2 linked regions of the Azospirillum sp. TSH100 genome follow. Each later gene encodes a partner of the first gene's protein in a complex. Links are inferred from orthologs where the notes say so. Each region holds a gene or a part of one and is shown in the gene's direction. Other genes may lie near its edges.

Region 1 (10,775 bases):
ACCTCAACCACGTGGGGTCAAGACGGCGAAGAAAGACGGCGGGCAAGGCAGGCAGCCAAGGTTGCATCGCCGCGCCGGCCCGTGCAGGATGGGGTTCCTGAATGGTTCCCCCTTCGCCGCTGGTGGCGCTGGGGGCTTTCGACGTTGGACATCAATGACCGAAAACGGCACTCACCCGGCCCCCGAGAAGACCGAATCGCTCGAAAACCGGCGCAAGCGCTTGCGCTTCCGCTCCTGGCACCGCGGCACGCGGGAGATGGATCTGCTGATGGGAAGCTTCGCCGATGCCCATGTCGGCGATTTCGACCACGACATGCTCGACCGGTTCGAGACGCTGCTGGAGCTTGGCGATCCCGACCTCTACGACTGGATGTCTGGGCGCGAGCCGGTGCCGGCCGAGCATGACAATGACGTGATGCGCCTGTTGACGGCGTTCCGCTACACACCACGTCAAGGATCCTGACGGATCTGGTCAAAGGGCTCCCGATTAAGCCGGCCAAGACTCCCGACATTCTCCGCCTGTCCCCCGTATCTCCGAGGCATCTTCCTTTGGTCAGTTACGATCTCCAGCCCGGCCGCGCCGGCCGTCTCCTGATCGGCGGCGCGCCCGAGGGGCATGACGCCCGCATCCTGGCGGAGCTTGCGCAGAAGGCCGGCGGCTACGGCCTGCTGCATGTGGCGCTGGACGACACGCGCTGCGCCCTGCTGGCGGAGGCGCTGGCCTTCTTCGCACCGAGGCTGGAGGTGCTGACCTTCCCGGCCTGGGACTGCCTGCCCTATGACCGGGTATCGCCGAACGGCGGCATCGTCGCCCGGCGCATCGACACGCTGACCCGGCTGATCGCAAGACGCGATGCGGCGGCCAACCGCGACGGGCTGGCGCCGCTGATCGTGCTGACCACGGTCAACGCCGTGGTGCAGAAGGTGCCACCGCGCAGCGCCTTCAAGAACGCAGTGTTCTCGGCCAAGATTCGCGACCGCATCGACCTGGAGAAGCTGCAACGCTACCTCGCCGGCAACGGCTACACCCGTGCCCAGACAGTGCGGGAACCGGGCGAGTTCGCCGTGCGCGGCGGCATCATCGACCTGTTCCCGCCGGGGACGGAGGAGCCGCTGCGCCTCGACCTGTTCGGCGACGAGCTGGAGGGCGTGCGCGCCTTCGATCCGATGACCCAGCGAACCACCGACAAACGCGACAGCGTCGAGCTGAAGCCGATGTCGGAGGTCTTCCTCGACGAGACCGGGATCGCCCGCTTCCGCTCCGGCTATCGCGAGCTGTTCGGGGCGGTGACCGACGACGACCCGCTCTATGAAGCGATTTCCGCCGGGCGGAGCTATGGCGGGATGGAGCATTGGCTGCCGCTGTTCCATGAGAGCATGGACACGGTGCTGGACTATCTGCCGCGCGGCATCGTCAGCCTGGACCATCAGGCCAGCGAGGCGCGCGACGCCCGCATCGCCCAGGTGGTCGACTTCCACGCCTCGCGCGACGGCATGATGACCATCGAGAAGCGGGCCGGTTCGCCGGTCTACAAGCCGGTGCCGGTCGCCTCGATGTTCCTCGACGCCACCGGCTGGGATGCGCTGCTGGCGGAGCGCGCGGTGGCACAACTCCAGATTTTCTCCACGCCACCCGGCATCAAGGGCACGGTGGATGCCGGCGGCAAGCGCGGCCACGATTTCGCCGAGGAGCGCAACCGCCCCGACGTGAATGTCTTCGACGCGGTGAAGGATCATATCCGCGCGCTGCGCGCCGACGGGCGGCGCGTGCTGATCGCCGGCTATTCCGCCGGATCGCGCGACCGCCTGTCCAACGTGCTGGCCGACCATGGTATCCCCGGCCTGGAGCCGGCGGAGAACATGGATGACGTCCGCCGCTTCGACCGCGGCGTGATCGGCACCATCGTGCTGGGGATGGAGCATGGCTTCACCTCCGCCGACCTCGCCGTCATCACCGAACAGGACATCCTCGGCGACCGTCTGGTCCGCCCGGCCAAGAAGAAGCGCAAGGCCGCCAACTTCATCGCCGAGCATTCGGCCCTGCATGAAGGCGACATCGTCGTCCACATGGATCACGGCATCGGCCGCTATGACGGGCTGGAAACGCTGGAGGTAACCGGCGCGCCGCACGACTGCCTGCGCCTCATCTACGAAGGCGGCGACAAGCTGTATGTCCCGGTCGAGAACATCGAAGTTCTGTCCCGCTACGGCTCGGAGGACGCCAATGTCCAGCTCGACAAGCTGGGCGGCGCCGGCTGGCAGGGCCGCAAGGCGCGGGTCAAGAAGCGCCTGAAGGACATGGCGGAAGCCCTGCTGAAGATTGCGGCGGAGCGGATGCTGAAGAAGGCCGATCCTGTGCTGACGCCGGAGGGTGTCTATCAGGAATTCGCCGCCCGCTTCCCCTACCCCGAGACCGACGACCAGTTGAAGGCCATCGAGGACATCTTCACCGACCTCGGCAGCGGCCGGCCGATGGACCGGCTGGTCTGCGGCGACGTCGGCTTCGGCAAGACCGAGGTGGCGCTGCGCGCCGCCTTCATGGTGGCGATGAGCGGCAAGCAGGTCGCCGTCGTCGTGCCGACCACCCTGCTCGCCCGCCAGCATTTCCGCACCTTCTCGACCCGGTTCAACGGGCTGCCGGTGCGTGTCGTGCAACTGTCGCGCATGGTCACCGCCCGGGAACAGACGCTGGTGAAGAAGGAACTGGCGGAGGGCACGGCCGACATCGTCGTCGGCACCCATGCCCTGCTCGCCAAGGGGCTCGACTTCAAGCGGCTCGGGATGGTCATCGTCGACGAGGAGCAGCATTTCGGCGTGAAGCAGAAGGAACGCCTCAAGGAGCTGCGCGCCGACATCCACGTCCTGACGCTGACCGCCACCCCGATCCCGCGCACGCTCCAGATGGCGCTGTCCGGCGTTCGCGAGCTGTCGCTGATCGCCACCCCGCCGGTCGACCGGCTTGCGGTGCGCACCTTCGTTCTGCCCTATGACCCGGTGGTGATCCGCGAGGCGATCCTGCGCGAGCATTACCGCGGCGGTCAGACCTTCTATGTCTGCCCGCGCATCGAGGATCTGGCGAAGGTGGCCGAGCGGGTGCGCGAGCTGGTGCCGGAGGTCAAGATCGTCACCGCCCACGGCCAGATGCCGGCCGGCGAGCTGGAAGACGTCATGACCGCCTTCGACGAGGGCAAGTTCGAGGTTCTGCTCGCCACCAACATCATCGAAAGCGGCCTGGACATTCCCAACGCCAACACGCTGATCGTCCACCGCGCCGACCTGTTCGGGCTGGCCCAGCTCTACCAGATCCGCGGCCGCGTCGGCCGGTCGAAGAAGCGCGGCTACGCCTATCTGACCTACGCGCCGAACAAGCCGCTGAACGCCACCGCCCAGCAGCGCCTACATGTCATCGAGACACTGGACAGCCTGGGCGCCGGCTTCCAGCTCGCCAGCCACGACATGGACATCCGCGGCGCCGGCAATCTGCTGGGCGAGGAGCAGTCGGGTCAGGTACGCGAGGTCGGTGTCGAACTGTACCAGCAGATGCTGGAGGAGGCCGTCGCCAACGCCCGGGCATCCATGCAGGAGGGCGCCATCGCAGCCGCCGCGGCGCAGGAGTGGGTGCCGCAGATCAACCTGGGCACGCCGGTGCTGATCCCGGAAAGCTATGTCACCGACCTGACGGTGCGGCTGTCGCTGTACCGTCGCATCGCCGATCTGGTCGACCGCGCCGAGGTGGACGGCTTCGCCGCCGAGTTGATCGACCGCTTCGGCAAGCTGCCGGAGGAGGTCGAGAACCTGCTGGACGTCGTCACCATCAAGCGCTGGTGCAAACAGGCCAACATCGACCGCGTCGATGCCGGGCCGAAGGGGCTGGTGCTGGCCTTCCACGATAATTTCTATGCCGAGCCAGCCAAGCTGCTGACCTATATCGCCCAGCACCTGACGCTGATGAAGCTGCGGCCGGACCACAAGCTGGTCTATGTTCGCGAATGGCCCGATCCGCAGGCCCGCGTGCGCAGCGTGCAGAAGCTGGTCAAGGATCTGGCGGAGATGGCGTCGGGCGGCAGCGTGCCGCGCGGCGAAACCCCACCGCCGCCGCCTCCCCCGCCGCCGCCCAAACCGACCGGCGCGAAGATCGCCTCACGCTTCGGCACGCCATCACGCTTCGGCCGCCCGACCGGACGGCGCTGAAATGGATGAGTTGATCCGCAACGCCCCGCTCGCCCGCCGGCTGGCGATCGGCGACCGGCGGGCAATGGGCGACGCCCCCTCCGTCGCCGACGAGGTGGCGGCCGACAGGGGCAAGCTGGCAGAGCTGGTCGGATGCCTGTTCGACGGCGACGCCAGCGTGCGCATGCGGGCCGCCGACGCGCTGGAACGGGTGTCGCGCGGCAATCCCCTCTGGCTAGACGCCCATGTCGAACATCTGCTGACCGATGCCGTCGCCATCGAACAGGCGGAGGTGCGCTGGCACATCGCCCAGATCATCCCGCGCCTGACCATGACCGATGAGCAGCGGCGTCAGGCCGCCATCCTGCTGGCCGACTGGTTCGAGAACAGCCCCAGCCGCATCGTCCAGACCAGCGCCTTGCAGGCCGTGGTCGATCTCGCCGAATCGGACGCGGGCCTGCGCGCCACCTCGGCGGAGATGCTGGGCCGCGCCATGCGTTCCGGCGTGCCGTCGCTGGCCGCGCGTGCCCGCCGCATCCTGAAGCCCTTCGAGGTGGACGAGGCGACACTGACCGCCGCCTTGGTGCGCGAGCAGACCGGACTGACCCTGACGATCCTGCCCGATCGTCTGGCGGTGGCCCAGTTGCCGCCGGGCAGTGGTCTGCCCGACTGGCTCGACTGGACCGACCCGCTGGTCGGCGCCACCCGCACCGGGGAGGAACTGTCGATCCTCTGCCGCGAGGACCGCGTGCCCGACGGCGTGAAGGCAGAACGGGGCTGGCGCGCCTTCCGGGTGGAAGGCGTCCTCGATTTCTCCCTGTTCGGCATCCTGGCCCGAATCGCCGTGCCCTTGGCCCAGGCCCATCTGCCGATCTTCGCAATCTCCACCTACAACACCGACTATGTGCTGGTCCGCGCCGACGACCTGGAGAAGGCGGCGGACATTCTGGCGCTGACCTGCACGGTAAAGCGCTAAGGGGAAAAGGTTAGGCGCTTTCTTCTCCTAAGCGCCGCCACCCTCCCGCTGGTTCCGCTCGACAATCTCTTCGCGCTCGCCCATCTCCTCCCACTTCTTCTGGACAGGCTTATCGGGATCTCCGGATGCCTTGCCGGTACGGTCGACCAGCTTGTCCTCGATCCGCTGGGCCGCGTCGGAGGGGGCGTCGGAGGTACGGGCTTGGAAACGATCTTCGGTGGCCATGGCGGAAGTCTCCAGATTTTCGCTGACCACATGAACAGTTACGGCACGAAAACCTCCCGGCCGCTCCTCAGACTCCGGTTTCTTTTCGTAAAATTGCATGTCGAAAAGAAATACAATTTTCCTGTTGCCGCAGCCAATTTATCCCAGCGACAGTAGGGGCATCGAACATCAACCCCCGCGCGCAGAGGTTTCCCCATGAAAGCGTCTCGCCTGTCGATCCTGGCGGCAGCCGGCCTGCTGCCGCTGACCCTGCTCGGCGCCTGTGCGCCATCATTGCCAACGACAGCCCCCATCAAGGAGGCCGTCTGGCTCGACCAGAACTGGAAGCCCGGCGAACGCTATTGGTACCACCATGCCAGCCAGGGCACATCGACCTTCCCGGTCCCCTATTCCTGGTTCATGGCGCTGGAGCAACCGGAGATCCAGGTTTTCGGCGAACCCAAGATGCTGGCCGACGAATCCTACATGCAGCGATTCGGCTTCATCCCCAGCCCGAAGCGGCTGGGCGGCGGGACGGCGCGGGATTACGGCTATGGCGCGGAGCCCGGATCGGCCAAGGCCGTGCTGGCCACCTACAACCAGTCGGAGGAGGAGGTCAACCCGGACGGGCTGCCGGTGGGCTTCGCCCGCACCAAGGGCTACATCGACCCGACGACCGGCAAGCCGCTGCCCGACCAGATCGGCCTGACCTGCGCCGCCTGCCACACCGGACATATCGAGTATAACGGCGTCAGCCTGCGAATCGACGGCGCGCCGGCCGTGACCAATCTGGACGCGCTGACCGCCGCGCTGGGCTATTCCCTGGCCTACACCAAGATCCTGCCGGGGCGGTTCGACCGCTTCGCCGACCGCGTGCTCGGCCCCGACCGCACGGCCGAACAGACCGCCGCCCTGCGCGAGCAGTTCGATCAGACGCTGACCACCCTGGAAACCCTGGCCAAGCGCGGCGCGGCGCAGAACGGCAATCCGGCGGTCGTCGAGGGGTTCAACCGGCTGGATGCCCTGACCCGCATCGGCAACGCCGTCTTCACCAACGACCTGCTGAACGGCAAGGTGGAGTTCGACCCCTTCACCAACGTGGCGGCCATCACCGCACCGGTGAAATACCCGCACATCTGGAACGCATCCTGGTTCGACTGGGTTCAGTACGACGCCTCGATCATGCAGCCGATGGTGCGCAACGCCGGCGAGGCGATGGGCGTGGCCGCGCGGGTGAACCTGTCCAACCCGGACCGCAAGCTCTATGCGTCCTCCGTGCCGATCGACAACCTCCACAGGATGGAGGAACTGCTGGCCGGTCTGAACCCGTTCATCCGCAGGCCGGACGGCGGCGTGATCGGCTTCCAGGGCCTGACCGCCCCGAAATGGCCGCAGGCGGTGCTCGGCACTGTCGACGAGGCCAAGCGGGCGCGCGGCGAGGGGCTGTACCGCGAGATGTGCCAGGGATGCCATCTTCCGCCGGTCAACACCCCGGCCTTCTGGGACGCGAAATACTGGACCAAGCCGAACGCGGCCAAGCAGAGCTACCTGAAGCTCACGCCGATCAATGTCGGCACCGATCCCGCCCAGGCCAACATCCTGCAGACCCGGACGGTCCAGCTTCCCACCTTCCTGAAGGTCGATCCGTCCAGCCTGTGCAACGGCAAGCCGGGCGAGCCGGTCACCCGGACCACTTTCGCCGCGGCGCTCGGCTATGTCGTCCAGAAGACGGTCGATACCGCCTATGACGAGAACAAGGTTCCGCCCGCCAAGCGGCAGGAGATGAATGGCTTCCGTCCCAACTGCCTGCAGGCGGAGGCCGGTTACAAGGCCCGTCCGCTGGATGGGATCTGGGCCGCTGCCCCCTACCTGCACAACGGCTCGGTGCCCAGCCTCTACGACCTGCTGTCGCCGATCGCGGAGCGGCCGAAGACCTTCTGCCTTGGCCTGCGCAGCTTCGATCCGGTCAAGGTCGGCTACAAGACCGACTGCGCCGACGGGACCTTCACCCTCGACACCTCCATCCCCGGCAACACCAATGTCGGGCACCAGTTCGTCGGCTCCGGTGTCGCCGGCAGCGGCATCATCGGACGCGGCCTGTCCGAGCAGGAGCGCTGGGATCTGGTGGAATATCTGAAGACCCTGTAACGTCTGCCACCCGCCGGCCCGTGCCTCGCGACCGGGCCGGCGGTCATTCCTCCGCGTGCAGGGCGTCGGCCAGCCGTTGCACAAGGGCCGCCGCCGCTTCCGGCTCGTACGGCTCGGCATGGCCGGAACCCCAAACCGGGCCCGGCCATGCCGGATCGCCTCGCGTCCGCCCGATCACATGGATGTGCAGCTGCGGCACCATGTTGCCCAGCGCCCCGACATTCATCTTGTCCGGCGCGAACAGCCGCTCCACCACGCGGGATGCCTGTGCGATCTCGCGCATGAGCATCAATTGATCGACCTCCTCCAGCCGATGGATCTCCACGCCCCCCTCGCGCATCGGCACCAGGATCAGCCACGGCCAAAGCCGGTTGTTCATCAGCAAAACCCGGCAGAGCGCCAGATCGGTCACGTGATAGGTGTCGGCCTGTAGCCGTTCGTTAAGGGAAAACATGCTTCACTCCTCTCTGGCACTGACCGGAAGCATCATCCAGGAATAATCCGGGGGCTGCTCTGTTGTAGCCGGCAGTGGCGGGGCAACCGCGAAGCTTGTATAGAAGGCCATGCGCGCCGGCCATACGGCGCAGCGGCTTTCGTTGGACGATTGTAGAGTTCGGTCCGAGGACATGGTCGGGGCGGCAACGGTCCCCTTGCGCCATCTCCACGGGCCGTATCCATGTTTTCTGGTGCGGCGAGCGAGAACGACCCACATGCGCAAATCGGCCTTTGCGGTTCTGATCCTGGTGATCCTCGGCAACATCGCCTTCTGGGCGCTGTGGAACCGTCCGGTGGACGAGCGGTCCTGGGCCGGCGCCATCACCGGCGTCGCCTATACCCCCTTCCACTCGGACAAGAGCCCGTCGAAGGGGGACAAGGCGTCCGCCGACGATATCGAGAAGGACATGGACGCGCTGGAGGGCGCGGTAAAGGCCGTCCGCACCTACTCGACCACCGACGGCTCCGAAATGGTCGCGGCCATCGCCGGCAAGCATGGCCTGCCGGTCACAGCCGGCGCCTGGACCACGGGCAAGCCGGAGATCGACGAGCCCGAACTGGCCGGCCTGATCAAGCTCGCCCGCGCCAACAGCAACGTCCGCCGCGTGCTGGTCGGCAACGAGGCGATTCTGCGCGCCGATCTGACCGTTCCGCAGGCCATCGACTACATCAAGCGGGTGAAGAAGAAGGTCAACGTCCCGGTCTCCATCGCGGAGCCGTGGCACGTCTGGCTGAAGCATCCGGAACTGGTCGAGGCGGTCGATTTCCTCGCCGTCCACCTGCTGCCCTATTGGGAAGGCGTGCCGGTCGACCAATCGGTCGACTACGCCATGTTCCGCTACAACGAGCTGAAGCAGAAGTATCCGAACAAGCACATCCTGATCGGCGAGATCGGCTGGCCGGCCGATGGCCCGTGGCGCCGTGGCGCCGAGGCCAGCCAGGTCAATCAGGCCAAGTTCATCCGCAATTTCCTGAACGTCGCCGCCCAGAACAAGCTCGACTATTTCATCATGGAGGCCTTCGACCAGCCCTGGAAACGGGAGATCGAAGGCACTGCCGGCACCAGCTGGGGCCTGTGGGACTATCAGCGCAACCCCAAATTTCCTATGATCGGCGGGGTGCACGAGATCCGCAACTGGGAGATCAAGTGCGCCACTGCCATCGCGCTGGGTTTCCTGCCGCTGGTGTTCTTCCTGTGGCGCCGCAGCGACCTGAAGATCGGCGGCCAGATCTTCTACGGCGCGCTGATCCAGGCTGTCGCCTCCGTCCTGGTCTTCACCGTCAGCGCCGCCTCGGCCGCCGGCCTCGCGCTGACCACCGAAATCGCCTGGGGCCTGCTGATCTTCTGCCAGCTGGTGCTGTTCGCGGTGATGCTGATCGACGGCATGGAACTGACCGAGGTCGTCTGGCAGCACAAGTTCAAGCGCAAGTTCATCCCCTGCTCTGCCGCCCCGCTGCCCAATGCCGCGAAGGTGTCGATCCATGTGCCCTGCTACAACGAGCCGCCGCACATGGTCATGCAGACGCTGGACGCGCTGGCCAAACTCGACTACCCGAATTACGAAGTCCTGCTGCTCGACAACAACACCAAGGATCCGGCTGTCTGGCGCCCGATCGAGGAATACTGCAAAAAGCTGGGGCCGAAGTTCCGCTTCTTCCACCTCGACAACTGGCCGGGCTTCAAGGCGGGTGCGCTGAATTTCGGTCTGGCGCAGACAGCGCCCGACGCCGAACACATCGCCGTCATCGACAGCGACTATCAGGTCCATCCCGACTGGCTGAAGGCGACCATCCCGCACTTCAACCGGCCGGAGGTCGGCTTCGTCCAGTCGCCGCAGGACTATCGCGAGTGGGAACACGACCTGTTCCAGCGCATGACCAACTGGGAATATGCCGGCTTCTTCCACATCGGCATGATCCAGCGCAACGAGCGCAACGCGATCATCCAGCACGGCACCATGACCATCATCCGCAAGTCGGCCCTGGAAAAGGTCGGCCGCTGGGGCGAATGGTGCATCACCGAGGACGCCGACCTCGGCCTGCGCCTGTTCGAGCATGGCTATGAGGCGGTCTATATGCCGGAAAGCTACGGCAAGGGCCTCGTTCCCGACAGCTTCTCCGCTTACAAGACGCAACGCTTCCGCTGGGCCTATGGCGCCGTGCAGATCCTGAAGCACCATTGGCGCCAGCTGTCGCCTGGTGCCAAGGAGCTGACCGCCGGCCAGAAATATCACTTCATCACCGGCTGGCTGCCCTGGTTCGCCGACGCCGCCCACATGGTGTTCGGCATCGCCGGCATCCTGTGGTCGATCGGCCTGATGGCCTTCCCGAAATATTTCGAGTTCCCGCCCAACGTCTTCATGATCCCGACGCTCAGCGTCTTCGCCTTCAAGGTCGGCGCCTCGCTCTGGCTCTACGAGGCGCGGGTGAAGTGCGGCTTCTGGGACAAGGTCGGGGCGGCGGTGGCCGGCATGGCGCTGACCCACACGGTCGGCCGCGCCATGTGGCTCGGCATCTTCACCTCCGGCCGGCCCTTCGTCCGCACGCCGAAGTGCGAGAACCAGCCGGCGCTGATGCAGGCCTTCCTGATGGCGCGCGAGGAACTGGTGCTGCTGGTCTCGCTGTGGGGAGCTGCGCTGGCGATCGTCATGGTCTTCGGCCATGAGAACCGCGACGCCTTCATGTGGTCGGGCCTGCTGGTGGTTCAGTCGCTGCCTTATCTGGCCGCCTTCATCACCGCGCTGATCAACGTCTTCCCCACCATCGGCTTCGGCAAGAGCAA
Region 2 (10,009 bases), 270 kb from region 1 along the record:
ATATCGATCACGCCGACACGCTCGGCGGAAGCGGCCATGCCGATTCCGCCGACGCCCGCCTGCCCAACGTCGCCCGGGAAGGCGGCGGCGCGTTTGTCCTTGCTCATACTCTCGCTCCCGTCACCCGCCCTCAGGACACCGTGTGCAGCATCAGCCGCGGCGGCGTGCGCTTGCTGCTGAGCGCGCTGCCCCGGCCGGACAGGCTGGGGTTGGTCATGAAGTAATTATGGGCGCTGAATGCGTCCGGGCCAGCCTTGATACGATGGTACACGCCATCGGGGCCCAGCTTCCAGGTGCTTGCGTCGTCCTTCATGTTGGCGACCATGATCTGGTCGAGCACCTGTTCATGCACCGTCGGATTCTCGATGGGAACCAGGGTTTCGATGCGGCGGTCCAGGTTGCGGGTCATCCAGTCGGCCGAGGAGATGAACACCTTCGCCTGATTGCTGGGCATTGGATGGCCGTTGCCGAAGCAGATGACGCGGCCATGCTCAAGGAATCGGCCGACGATGCTGCGCACGCGGATGTTCTCCGACAGGCCCTTCACGCCCGGCCGCAGGCAGCAGATGCCGCGGATGATCATGTCGATCTGAACGCCGGCCTGCGAGGCCTTGTACAGCTTGTCGATGATGACCGGATCGACCAGGGAGTTCAGCTTCACCCAGATCGACGCCGGACGGCCGGCGGCGGCATGGGCGATCTCCGCCTCGATCAGGTCGGACAGGCGCTGGCGCAGGGTGATCGGCGCGATGGCGATCTTTTCCAGCACCTTCGGCGTGGCATAGCCGGTCATGAAGTTGAACATGACGGCGGCATCGTGGCACAGCGCCGGGTCGCAGGTGAAGAAGGACAGGTCGGTGTAGACCTTGGCGGTGATCGGGTGATAGTTGCCGGTGCCGAAGTGGACGTAGCTGCGCAACGCCCTCTTCTCGCGCCGCACCACCAGCGACACCTTGGCGTGCGTCTTCAGGTCGACGAAGCCGTAGACCACCTGGGCGCCGGCGCGTTCCAGATCGCGCGCCCAGCGGATGTTCGCCTCCTCGTCGAATCGGGCCTTCAGTTCGACCAGCGCCGTCACCGACTTGCCGGCCTCCGCCGCCTCGATCAGGGCGGCGACGATCGGGCTGTCCTTGCTGGTGCGGTAGAGCGTCTGCTTGATGGCGACCACCTGCGGATCGCGCGCTGCCTGACGGATGAACTGCACCACCACGTCGAAGGATTCGTAGGGGTGATGGACGACGATGTCCTTGTGGCGGATCGCGGCGAAGCAATCCCCGCCGAAATCGCGGATCCGCTCCGGGAAACGGGCGTTGAAGGGGCGGAAGACCAGATCCGGCCGCTCGTCGACGATCAACTGCTTGGTGTCGGTCAGGCCGATCAGCCCGTCCAGGATGAAGACGTCGTCCGACGCGACATTCAGCTCATGCCGCAGGAACTCGCGCAGGTCGGCCGCCATGCCGCTGTCGGTGGCGAGCCGGATCACGCTGCCGCGGCGGCGGCGCTTCAGCGCGCTTTCAAAGGTGCGGACGAGGTCTTCGGCCTCTTCCTCGATTTCGATTTCGCTGTCGCGCAGCACGCGGAAGACGCCGTGCGCCTTGACCTGGAACGGAGGGAACAGGCGGTCGATGAACTGCATCACCACCTTTTCCAACTGGATGAAGCGGATGTCCGATCCCGGCAGGCGCAGGAACCGCTCCAGCTGCGTCGGCAGCGGCACAAGCGCGTCGATGTGCCGGCCCTTGACCGGATCGTGCAGCTGAAGCGCCAGCGAGAAGCCGAGATTCGGCAGGAACGGGAAGGGGTGGGCCGGGTCGACGGCGATCGGCGTCAGAATCGGGAAGATGTCGTCCAGGAACTTGGCTTCCAGCCAATCCAGTTCGCCTTCGCTGAGGTCGGCCGGATCGACGACCGAGATGCCGGCATCGCGCAGTTCGCCCTTCAGCGAGCGCCACATCGTCTGCTGGCTGTCCATCAGCGCCGCAATGCGCTGTTTCACGGCCACGAGCTGCTGAGCGGGCGTCAGATTCTCAGGGCTGGGCGCCTTCACGCCGGCGGCCACCTGCCCTTTCAGGCCGGCGACGCGGACCATGTAGAATTCGTCGAGATTGCTGGCGGAGATCGACAGGAAGCGCAGCCGCTCCAGAAGCGGGTGGTGCGGGTTGGCCGCCTCGTCCAGAACGCGCTGGTTGAAGGCCAGCCACGAAAGCTCACGGTTGATGAAGCGTTCCGGAGCGTTTGGCTCGATACCGACCGAATCGAGTTCCTGGAGATGCGTCACGTCGACCTCTGAAATCTTGAAACCCCGAACGCCGTCAGCCGCTTTTGGGCGGTGCCGACACCGGTTATATGGTGGGCAGACAGAGTATCCCATATGCGTTACGGTTTCAGGACTCCCATTTGGTTAAAGACTGCGCACTCTCCCTCCCCGCCCCTCCCCTGACGGCCGATTTCCTCCATGAAGACGCTGTTCCTGCTGCGCCACGCCAAATCCTCCTGGGACGATCCGTCGCTGGGCGATCACGACCGTCCGCTGAACGCCCGTGGGGAAAAGGCGGCGACCCTGGTCGGCGCCTATCTGGGCAAGCATCACGCGCACATCGACCTCGTTCTCTGTTCGACCGCCTTGCGGGCGGTGGAAACTCGCAAGCGGGTGATGATGGCCATGGGTGCCCCCTATCCGCCGGTGGAGCATGAACGGGGCCTGTATCTGTGCGGCGCCCGTACGCTGCTGGAACGGCTGCGCGACGCGCCGGATTCTGCGACCGGCCTGATGCTGGTGGCGCACAACCCCGACCTGCACGAGCTGGCGAATGCCCTGACCGGCAGCGGCGATCATGGTCTCCGCCATGACCTAACCGACAAGTTCCCGACCGGCACCTGCGCCGTCCTGGTCTTCGAGACGCTGCATTGGGCACACCTCGAACTGGGTGCCGGCCGGCTGGCGGATTTTGTGCAACCGCGTAAACTCTCTTAACCTGCGGCGGCGGTTGGGGTATCCACGGATCCACCTGAACAGTTCCACGCCGTTCCCCGGCCGGATTCGGGAGGAAGCCGCCCCTTGACCCCCGTCAGCCCCCCCACGGCACCGCCCGGCAGCCAGCAGCCTGTTCCCGATGCGCAGCCCTCCACACCCGCCTTCCGCGAGGTGGAGCTGAAGCTGCATGCGGCGCCGGCGGATCTGGCACGGGTGGCGGCGCTGCCGGGGCTGGTGGCGATTGCCGATGGCCCGGCGGCGACACAGAGGCTGCGCACCGCCTATTTCGACACGCCGGACCTGAAGCTCGCCGCCAACGGCGTGGCCTTGCGCGTCCGGCAGGAGGGCGACCGCTTCGTCCAGACCTTGAAGACGGTCAACAGCGCCAGCCCAGGCGATTCCGCCGCGGTCGCGGTGCGACGGGAGTGGGACTGGATCGTTGCCGGCGAGGCGGTCGATATCGGTGCGTTGACCGATCCAGGCGTCGCCGGACTTGTGCCGGCGGCGGCGCTCGACGCGCTGGACTGCCTGTTCATCACCGATTTCCGCCGCACCACCCTTCTGCTGCGTCCCGATCCGCTGACGGCGGTCGAACTGGCGGTGGATGACGGCGGCATCTATGCCGGTGGCGAGTCCCTGCCGATCAGCGAAGTCGAACTGGAACTGAAGGCGGGCAAGGTCGCCAGCCTGTTCGATCTGGCGCTGACCCTGCAAGCGGCCATTCCAATGCGGATCGGCACCGACAGCAAGGCGGAGGCCGGTCTGCGGCTGGTCACCGGCAAGGCGCCGGGACCGGTGGAAGCCGAACCGCTTGGTCTGTCGCCGCTGACCACGGTGGCGGAGGCTTATCGCCACATCCTGCGTCAGGCGTTGCGCCAGTTCCTTGCCAACGAATCCTGCGCGCTGGGCGGTGCCGACGTCGAGGGGCTGCACCGCATGCGCGTGGCGCTGCGCCGGCTGCGCATCGCCCATCGGCTTTTCGCGCCGCATGTCGCCTCGCCCGAGGCCGACCGGCTGGTCGAGGAAAGCCGCGCGCTGGCCAAGCGGCTGGGGCCGGCCCGTGGCTGGGACGTTCTGTTGTCCGGCGTCATCGACCCGCTTCTCGCCGATCCAAAGGCCGCCTCGACGATCGACCGCGCGGCGCTGGAGCGGCTGGCGGCGCTGGCCCGGTCCGCCGGCGCCGGTCCGGCGCGGGAGGCCATGGCGGCGATCCTGGCCCCCGGCTGCACCACCATGGTCCTGAGCCTCGCCGCATGGCTGGAACATGGCCGCTGGCTGTCGGACGCCGACGGCGATCGGCGAATGGCGCTGTCGGCACCGGTCACGACGCTGGCCGGCGGCTGGCTGTCGGCACGGATGGCGAAGCTCGGCAAGACTGTGAAGCCGCCGGAGGACGCCAAGGGGCGCGACAAGCTGCGCCGGCGCCTGCGCCTGCTGCGCTACACCGCCGACTTCTTCCGTGGTCTTTATCCGGAATCCGCCACCCTGCCCTTCTTCGCGGTGCTGGAACCTCTGCAGGCGGCGCTGGACGCCGATCAGGATGCAGTCACCAGCGCCCGCATGTTGGGATCGCTGACCGGGGCGGATCCGAAGACGATTGGCGCGGTGGCCGTCTGGATCGACCGCCAGTCGGACAAGCGGCGCAAGGCGCTGCCGGAGTTGTGGAAACGTTTCCGCGCGGTGCCGCCCTTCTGGTCATGACCGCCCCGCGCCGGGCGCCGGTGGCAATGGCGCAACCGGCGCATATATCGTCAGCCGACCGGTGGCAGGGGATCAATTCCTCTTCCAGCCGCTTTTCGTCATGCGTCGCGGCGCCTTGCCGCTTTCCATCCGGAAAAGCTTCGGGTAAAAGAACACTCCATGAACAAGTACATCAGCGTCCGCGGCGCGCGGGAACATAACCTGAAGAACGTCGACGTGGATCTGCCGCGCGACGAGCTGATCGTCATCACCGGCCTATCGGGATCGGGCAAGTCGTCGCTCGCCTTCGACACGATCTATGCCGAGGGGCAGCGCCGCTATGTGGAGAGCCTGTCGGCCTACGCGCGGCAGTTCCTGGAGCTGATGCAGAAGCCGGACGTCGATTCGATCGAGGGGCTGTCGCCGGCCATCTCCATCGAACAGAAGACGACCTCGAAGAATCCGCGCTCCACCGTCGGTACGGTGACGGAGATCTACGACTACATGCGCCTCTTGTGGGCGCGGGTCGGCATCCCCTATTCGCCGGCCACCGGCCTGCCGATCGAAAGCCAGACGGTCAGCCAGATGGTCGACCGCATCATGGCGATGCCGGAAGGCACGCGCCTGCTGCTGCTGGCCCCTTTCGTGCGAGGCCGCAAGGGGGAGTACAAGAAGGAGATCCAGGATCTGCGCAAGCGCGGTTTCCAGCGCGTGCGGGTCGACGGCACCATGTACGAGATCGACGAGGTGCCGGCGCTCAACAAGAAGCTGAAGCACGACATCGAGGTGGTGGTCGACCGCATCGTGGTCCGCGAGGGGTTGGGCAACCGTCTGGCCGATTCGCTGGAGACCGCGTTGGGTCTGGCCGACGGCATTGTCTGGGTCGAGAATGCCGAGACCAACGAGCAGACCGTCTTCTCGCAGAAATTCGCCTGCCCGGTCAGCGGCTTCACGATTCCAGAGATCGAGCCGCGGCTGTTCTCCTTCAACAACCCGTTCGGTGCCTGCCCGGCCTGCGACGGATTGGGTAGCAAGATCTATTTCGACCCGATGCTGGTGGTGCCGGACGAGCGGCTGTCGCTGTCCAAGGGCGCCATCGCGCCGTGGGCCGGTTCGACCTCCAAATATTACGACCAGACGCTGGACAGCATCTGCGAGCATTTCGGCGTGTCGATGACCACGCCGTGGCAGGATCTGCCGGAAAAGGTACGCCAGACCATCCTGTTCGGGTCCGACGGCTCGCCGATCACCATGACCTATGACGACGGCCTGCGGCGCTACCAGACCAACAAGGCGTTTGAAGGAATCGTCAACAATCTGGAACGGCGCTACCGCGAGACCGACAGCGCCTGGACACGCGACGAGCTGTCGAAATACCAGTCCTCGCAGCCCTGCGAGGTCTGCAAGGGCGCGCGGCTGAAGCCGGAGGCGCTGGCGGTCAAGATCCGTGGATGCAACATCTCCGAAGCGGCGGAGCTTTCCATTGCCGGCGCCGGCGTTTGGTTCAGCGAGTTGAACGAGCATCTGCGTCCGAAAGACCGCGAGATCGCCTACCGAATCCTGAAGGAGATCAACGAGCGGCTCGGCTTCCTTAACGCCGTCGGGCTTGAGTATCTGACGCTCAGCCGCGGCTCGGGCACCTTGTCGGGCGGCGAGAGCCAGCGCATCCGGCTGGCTTCGCAGATCGGCTCCGGCCTGACAGGCGTGCTCTATGTGCTGGATGAACCGTCCATCGGCCTGCACCAGCGCGACAACGACCGGCTGCTGGAGACGCTGAAACGCCTGCGCGACATCGGTAACACGGTGGTCGTCGTAGAGCATGACGAGGACGCGATCCGCAGCGCCGACTATCTGGTCGATATGGGTCCCGGTGCCGGCCAGCATGGCGGCACGGTCATTGCCCAGGGAACGCCGGAGGAGGTCCAGAAGAACCCCGACAGCATCACCGCCCAGTATCTGAACGGCACCCGCTTCGTTCCGGTGCCAGACACCCGCCGGCCCGGCCATCCCGGCCAGTTCCTGGAGGTGCAGGGCGCCCGTGCCAACAACCTCCGGAACGTCTCGACCAAGATTCCACTCGGCACCTTCACCTGCGTGACCGGCGTGTCCGGGGGCGGCAAGTCGACACTCATCATCGAGACGCTGTACAAGGCGGTGGCGCGCAAGCTGATGGGGGCCCGCGAGCATCCGGCTGAGCATGACGCGGTGCTTGGCCTGGAGCATCTCGATAAGGTCATCGACATCGACCAGTCGCCGATCGGCCGCACCCCGCGTTCCAACCCTGCGACCTACACCGGGGCCTTCACGCCGATGCGCGACTGGTTTGCCGGCCTGCCGGAGGCAAAGGCACGCGGCTACGGCCCCGGCCGCTTCTCCTTCAACGTCAAGGGCGGGCGCTGCGAGGCTTGCCAGGGCGACGGTGTCATCAAGATCGAGATGCACTTCCTGCCCGACGTCTACGTCACCTGCGACGTCTGCCACGGCAAGCGCTACAACCGCGAGACGCTGGAAGTCACCTATCGCGACAAGACCATCGCCGACGTGCTCGACATGACGGTCGAGGAGGGCAAGGAGTTCTTCAAGGCGGTTCCCGGCATCCGCGACAAGCTGGACACGCTGGAACGGGTCGGACTCGGTTACATCCACATCGGGCAGGCGGCGACGACGCTGTCGGGCGGCGAGGCGCAGCGCGTCAAGCTGTCCAAGGAACTGAGCCGCCGCGCCACCGGCCGCACGCTGTACATCCTCGACGAACCGACCACCGGCCTGCACTTCGCCGACGTCGAAAAGCTGATGGAGGTGCTGCATGCCCTGGTCGATCAGGGGAACACGGTGCTGGTGATCGAACATAATCTGGAGGTCATCAAAACCGCCGACTGGATCATCGACCTGGGGCCGGAGGGCGGCACCGGCGGCGGCGAGATCGTTGCCGAAGGCACCCCGGAAGACGTGGCGAAGGTGGAGCGCAGCTACACCGGCCGGTACCTTGCCCCTTACCTGAAGGCGAAGCCGGCGGTGCGGAAATCGGCAACCCGAAAGAGGGCGTGAACAAACACAAGCTGCGCCGCGTTATCCCCGGCAGAGTTCGCACTGAATGGGAGACGAGGGGCATGAGCAAGACGCTTCTGACCGGTGTGGGGGCCGCCCTGGGTGCGGCCCTGCTGCTGGCGGCCTGCGGATCCGACAAATCCACCACCAGCACGACGACCACGACGACGACAACCCCGAGCTACGGCTCGACCACCGTGACGCCGGCCCCGACCGGGTCGACAACCATCGAACGCAGCACGACGACGAAGAGCGAGTGAGCGGCTGCCCTGGTTGACGCCTCTGGCCTCTGTTTGGCTTGGATCGATGTTCTGACTGACTCCTGATCGACTTGCAGCCGGCCTTCCTTACGAAGGCCGGCTGATCTGTGTCTGATCGATGCCGTTTGAGGACTGTCGTTTTCGGAGCGGACAGCCTAGATTGCGCGCGAATCGTCCGCAGTCTTTTGTTTGGAACATCAGCTCCATGACCGACTCCCTTCGTCCCGTCCATGTCATCGGCGGCGGTCTCGCCGGCTCGGAAGCCGCGTGGCAGCTCGCCTCGCGCGGCGTGCCTGTCGTGCTGCACGAGATGCGGCCGGTCCGCAAGACCGAGGCCCACGACACCGACAAGCTGGCGGAACTGGTCTGCTCCAACTCCTTCCGGTCGGACGACGCGGAATACAATGCGGTGGGGCTGCTGCATGAGGAAATGCGGCGCTGCGGCTCGCTGATCCTGCGTTGTGCCGACGCGCACAAGGTGCCGGCCGGCGGGGCGCTCGCCATGGACCGCGACGGCTTCGCCGATGCGGTGACGGAAGCCGTGTCCACCCACCCGCTCATCACCATCCAGCGCGAGGAGGTCGCCGGCCTGCCGCCAGATGAGTGGGACAGCGTCATCGTCGCCACCGGTCCCCTCACCTCCCCCGCCCTGGCGGAAGCGGTGCGCAGCCAGACCGGCGAAGAATCGCTGGCCTTCTTCGACGCCATCGCTCCCATCGTCTATCTGGAGAGCATCGACCTGTCGAAAGCCTGGTTCCAGTCGCGCTACGACAAGCCCGGTCCCGGCGGCACCGGCAAGGACTATATCAACTGCGCCTTCGAGAAGGACGAATACCGCGCCTTCATCGCCGCGCTGATCGAGGGCGAGAAGATCGACTTCAAGGAGTGGGAGAAGAACACCCCCTACTTCGAGGGTTGCCTGCCCATCGAGGTGATGGCGGAGCGTGGCGTCGACACCCTGCGCTATGGTCCGATGAAGCCGGTTGGCCTGACCAACCCGCACAAGCCGGAACGCCGCCCCTATGCGGTGGTCCAGCTGCGCCAGGACAATGCGCTGGGCACGCTGTACAACCTCGTCGGCTTCCAGACCAAACTGCGCCATGCCGAACAGGCGCGCATCTTCCGCATGATCCCCGGCCTGGAGAACGCGGAGTTTGCGCGGCTGGGCGGCATGCACCGCAACACCTTCCTGAACAGCCCGCGCATCCTCGACGCCGCGCTGCGACTGAAGTCGCTGCCCCGCCTGCGCTTCGCCGGACAGGTCACCGGCTGCGAGGGCTATGTGGAGAGCGCCGCCGTCGGTCTGCTCGCCGGTCGCTTCGCCGCTGCCGAACGGCTGGGCCGGGAAATCAGCACGCCGCCGGTGACGACGGCGCTCGGCGCCATCCTCGGCCACATCACCGGCGGGGCGGAGGCCGAGACTTACCAGCCGATGAACGTCAATTTCGGCCTGTTCCCGCCGGTTGACGACAAGATCCGCGGCCGTGACCGAAAGCTGGCCTACACCCGCCGGGCACTGGCAGACCTGGACGGCTGGCTGAAGGGTTGATCGGCAGGGGTAAGCGCGGGCGTCAGTAACGCCCGCGCATCGCCGCCCAACCCAGCCTGATCTGCCGGAACGGATTCGTCAGCAGCACGCGCGGGGCGAACACGTCGTTCCCTTCCCGCGCGATGACTGACAGATGCAGGTCGGCCAGGGTCGCCGGCAGCAGTGCCGGAACCGCCGCTTTCGGGATGTCGCGGCGCAGGGCACGGGCCTTGTGCAGATGCTTGAGGGCGACATCGGCGATCTCCCCCACCACCGGACGCAGCGCCGGCATCGAGCGGCCGGCAAACAGGTCCTCGCTGCTGGCACCGTGCCGCTGCATCAGGTCTTCCGGCAGGCGCTGCCGGTGCTGGCGGGCCAGGAACGGTACGGCGCGCAGGATGCCGGAGAGGGCGTAGGCGATGCCGACATGACGGCCGGCCGTCATCGCCGCCGCATCCCGCACACCCAGAATCTCCAGCGCCAGCTGGACCAGCGGCGCCCCAGTCACCTCGGCATAGT

What was found.
Region 2: the proteins of mfd (region 1) and uvrA are in contact, whole or in part, in a crystal structure (PDB 4DFC), measured with the Escherichia coli proteins. The link is inferred for Azospirillum sp. TSH100 from one-to-one orthologs.

The regions. Positions count from the first base shown.
Region 1 is NZ_CP039634.1:1,945,703-1,956,477, reverse strand. The notes cover bases 201-4,391. They hold mfd (transcription-repair coupling factor), read left to right. Parts: upstream 201-549; coding sequence 550-4,191; downstream 4,192-4,391. Other genes in these bases: E6C72_RS09265 (ACT domain-containing protein), read left to right, coding at 4,193-4,391; E6C72_RS09275 (succinate dehydrogenase assembly factor 2), read left to right, coding at 201-463. Also shown: more of E6C72_RS09275, read left to right, coding at 155-200; more of E6C72_RS09265, read left to right, coding at 4,392-5,146; E6C72_RS09260 (hypothetical protein), read right to left, coding at 5,174-5,371; E6C72_RS09255 (di-heme-cytochrome C peroxidase), read left to right, coding at 5,567-7,498; E6C72_RS09250 (HIT domain-containing protein), read right to left, coding at 7,542-7,952; E6C72_RS09245 (glycosyltransferase family 2 protein), read left to right, coding at 8,209-10,775. UniProt on the Escherichia coli protein: Couples transcription and DNA repair by recognizing RNA polymerase (RNAP) stalled at DNA lesions. Mediates ATP-dependent release of RNAP and its truncated transcript from the DNA, and recruitment of nucleotide excision repair machinery to the damaged site.
Region 2 is NZ_CP039634.1:2,221,335-2,231,343, reverse strand. Bases 4,478-7,902 are described here. They hold uvrA (excinuclease ABC subunit UvrA), read left to right. Parts: upstream 4,478-4,834; coding sequence 4,835-7,702; downstream 7,703-7,902. Other genes in these bases: E6C72_RS10500 (hypothetical protein), read left to right, coding at 7,765-7,902; E6C72_RS10510 (CYTH and CHAD domain-containing protein), read left to right, coding at 4,478-4,675. Also shown: E6C72_RS10525 (Ppx/GppA family phosphatase), read right to left, coding at 1-107; E6C72_RS10520 (RNA degradosome polyphosphate kinase), read right to left, coding at 131-2,278; E6C72_RS10515 (histidine phosphatase family protein), read left to right, coding at 2,456-2,974; more of E6C72_RS10510, read left to right, coding at 3,059-4,477; more of E6C72_RS10500, read left to right, coding at 7,903-7,962; methylenetetrahydrofolate--tRNA-(uracil(54)-C(5))-methyltransferase (FADH(2)-oxidizing) TrmFO, read left to right, coding at 8,168-9,511; E6C72_RS10490 (phytoene/squalene synthase family protein), read right to left, coding at 9,534-10,009. UniProt on the Escherichia coli protein: The UvrABC repair system catalyzes the recognition and processing of DNA lesions. UvrA is an ATPase and a DNA-binding protein. A damage recognition complex composed of 2 UvrA and 2 UvrB subunits scans DNA for abnormalities.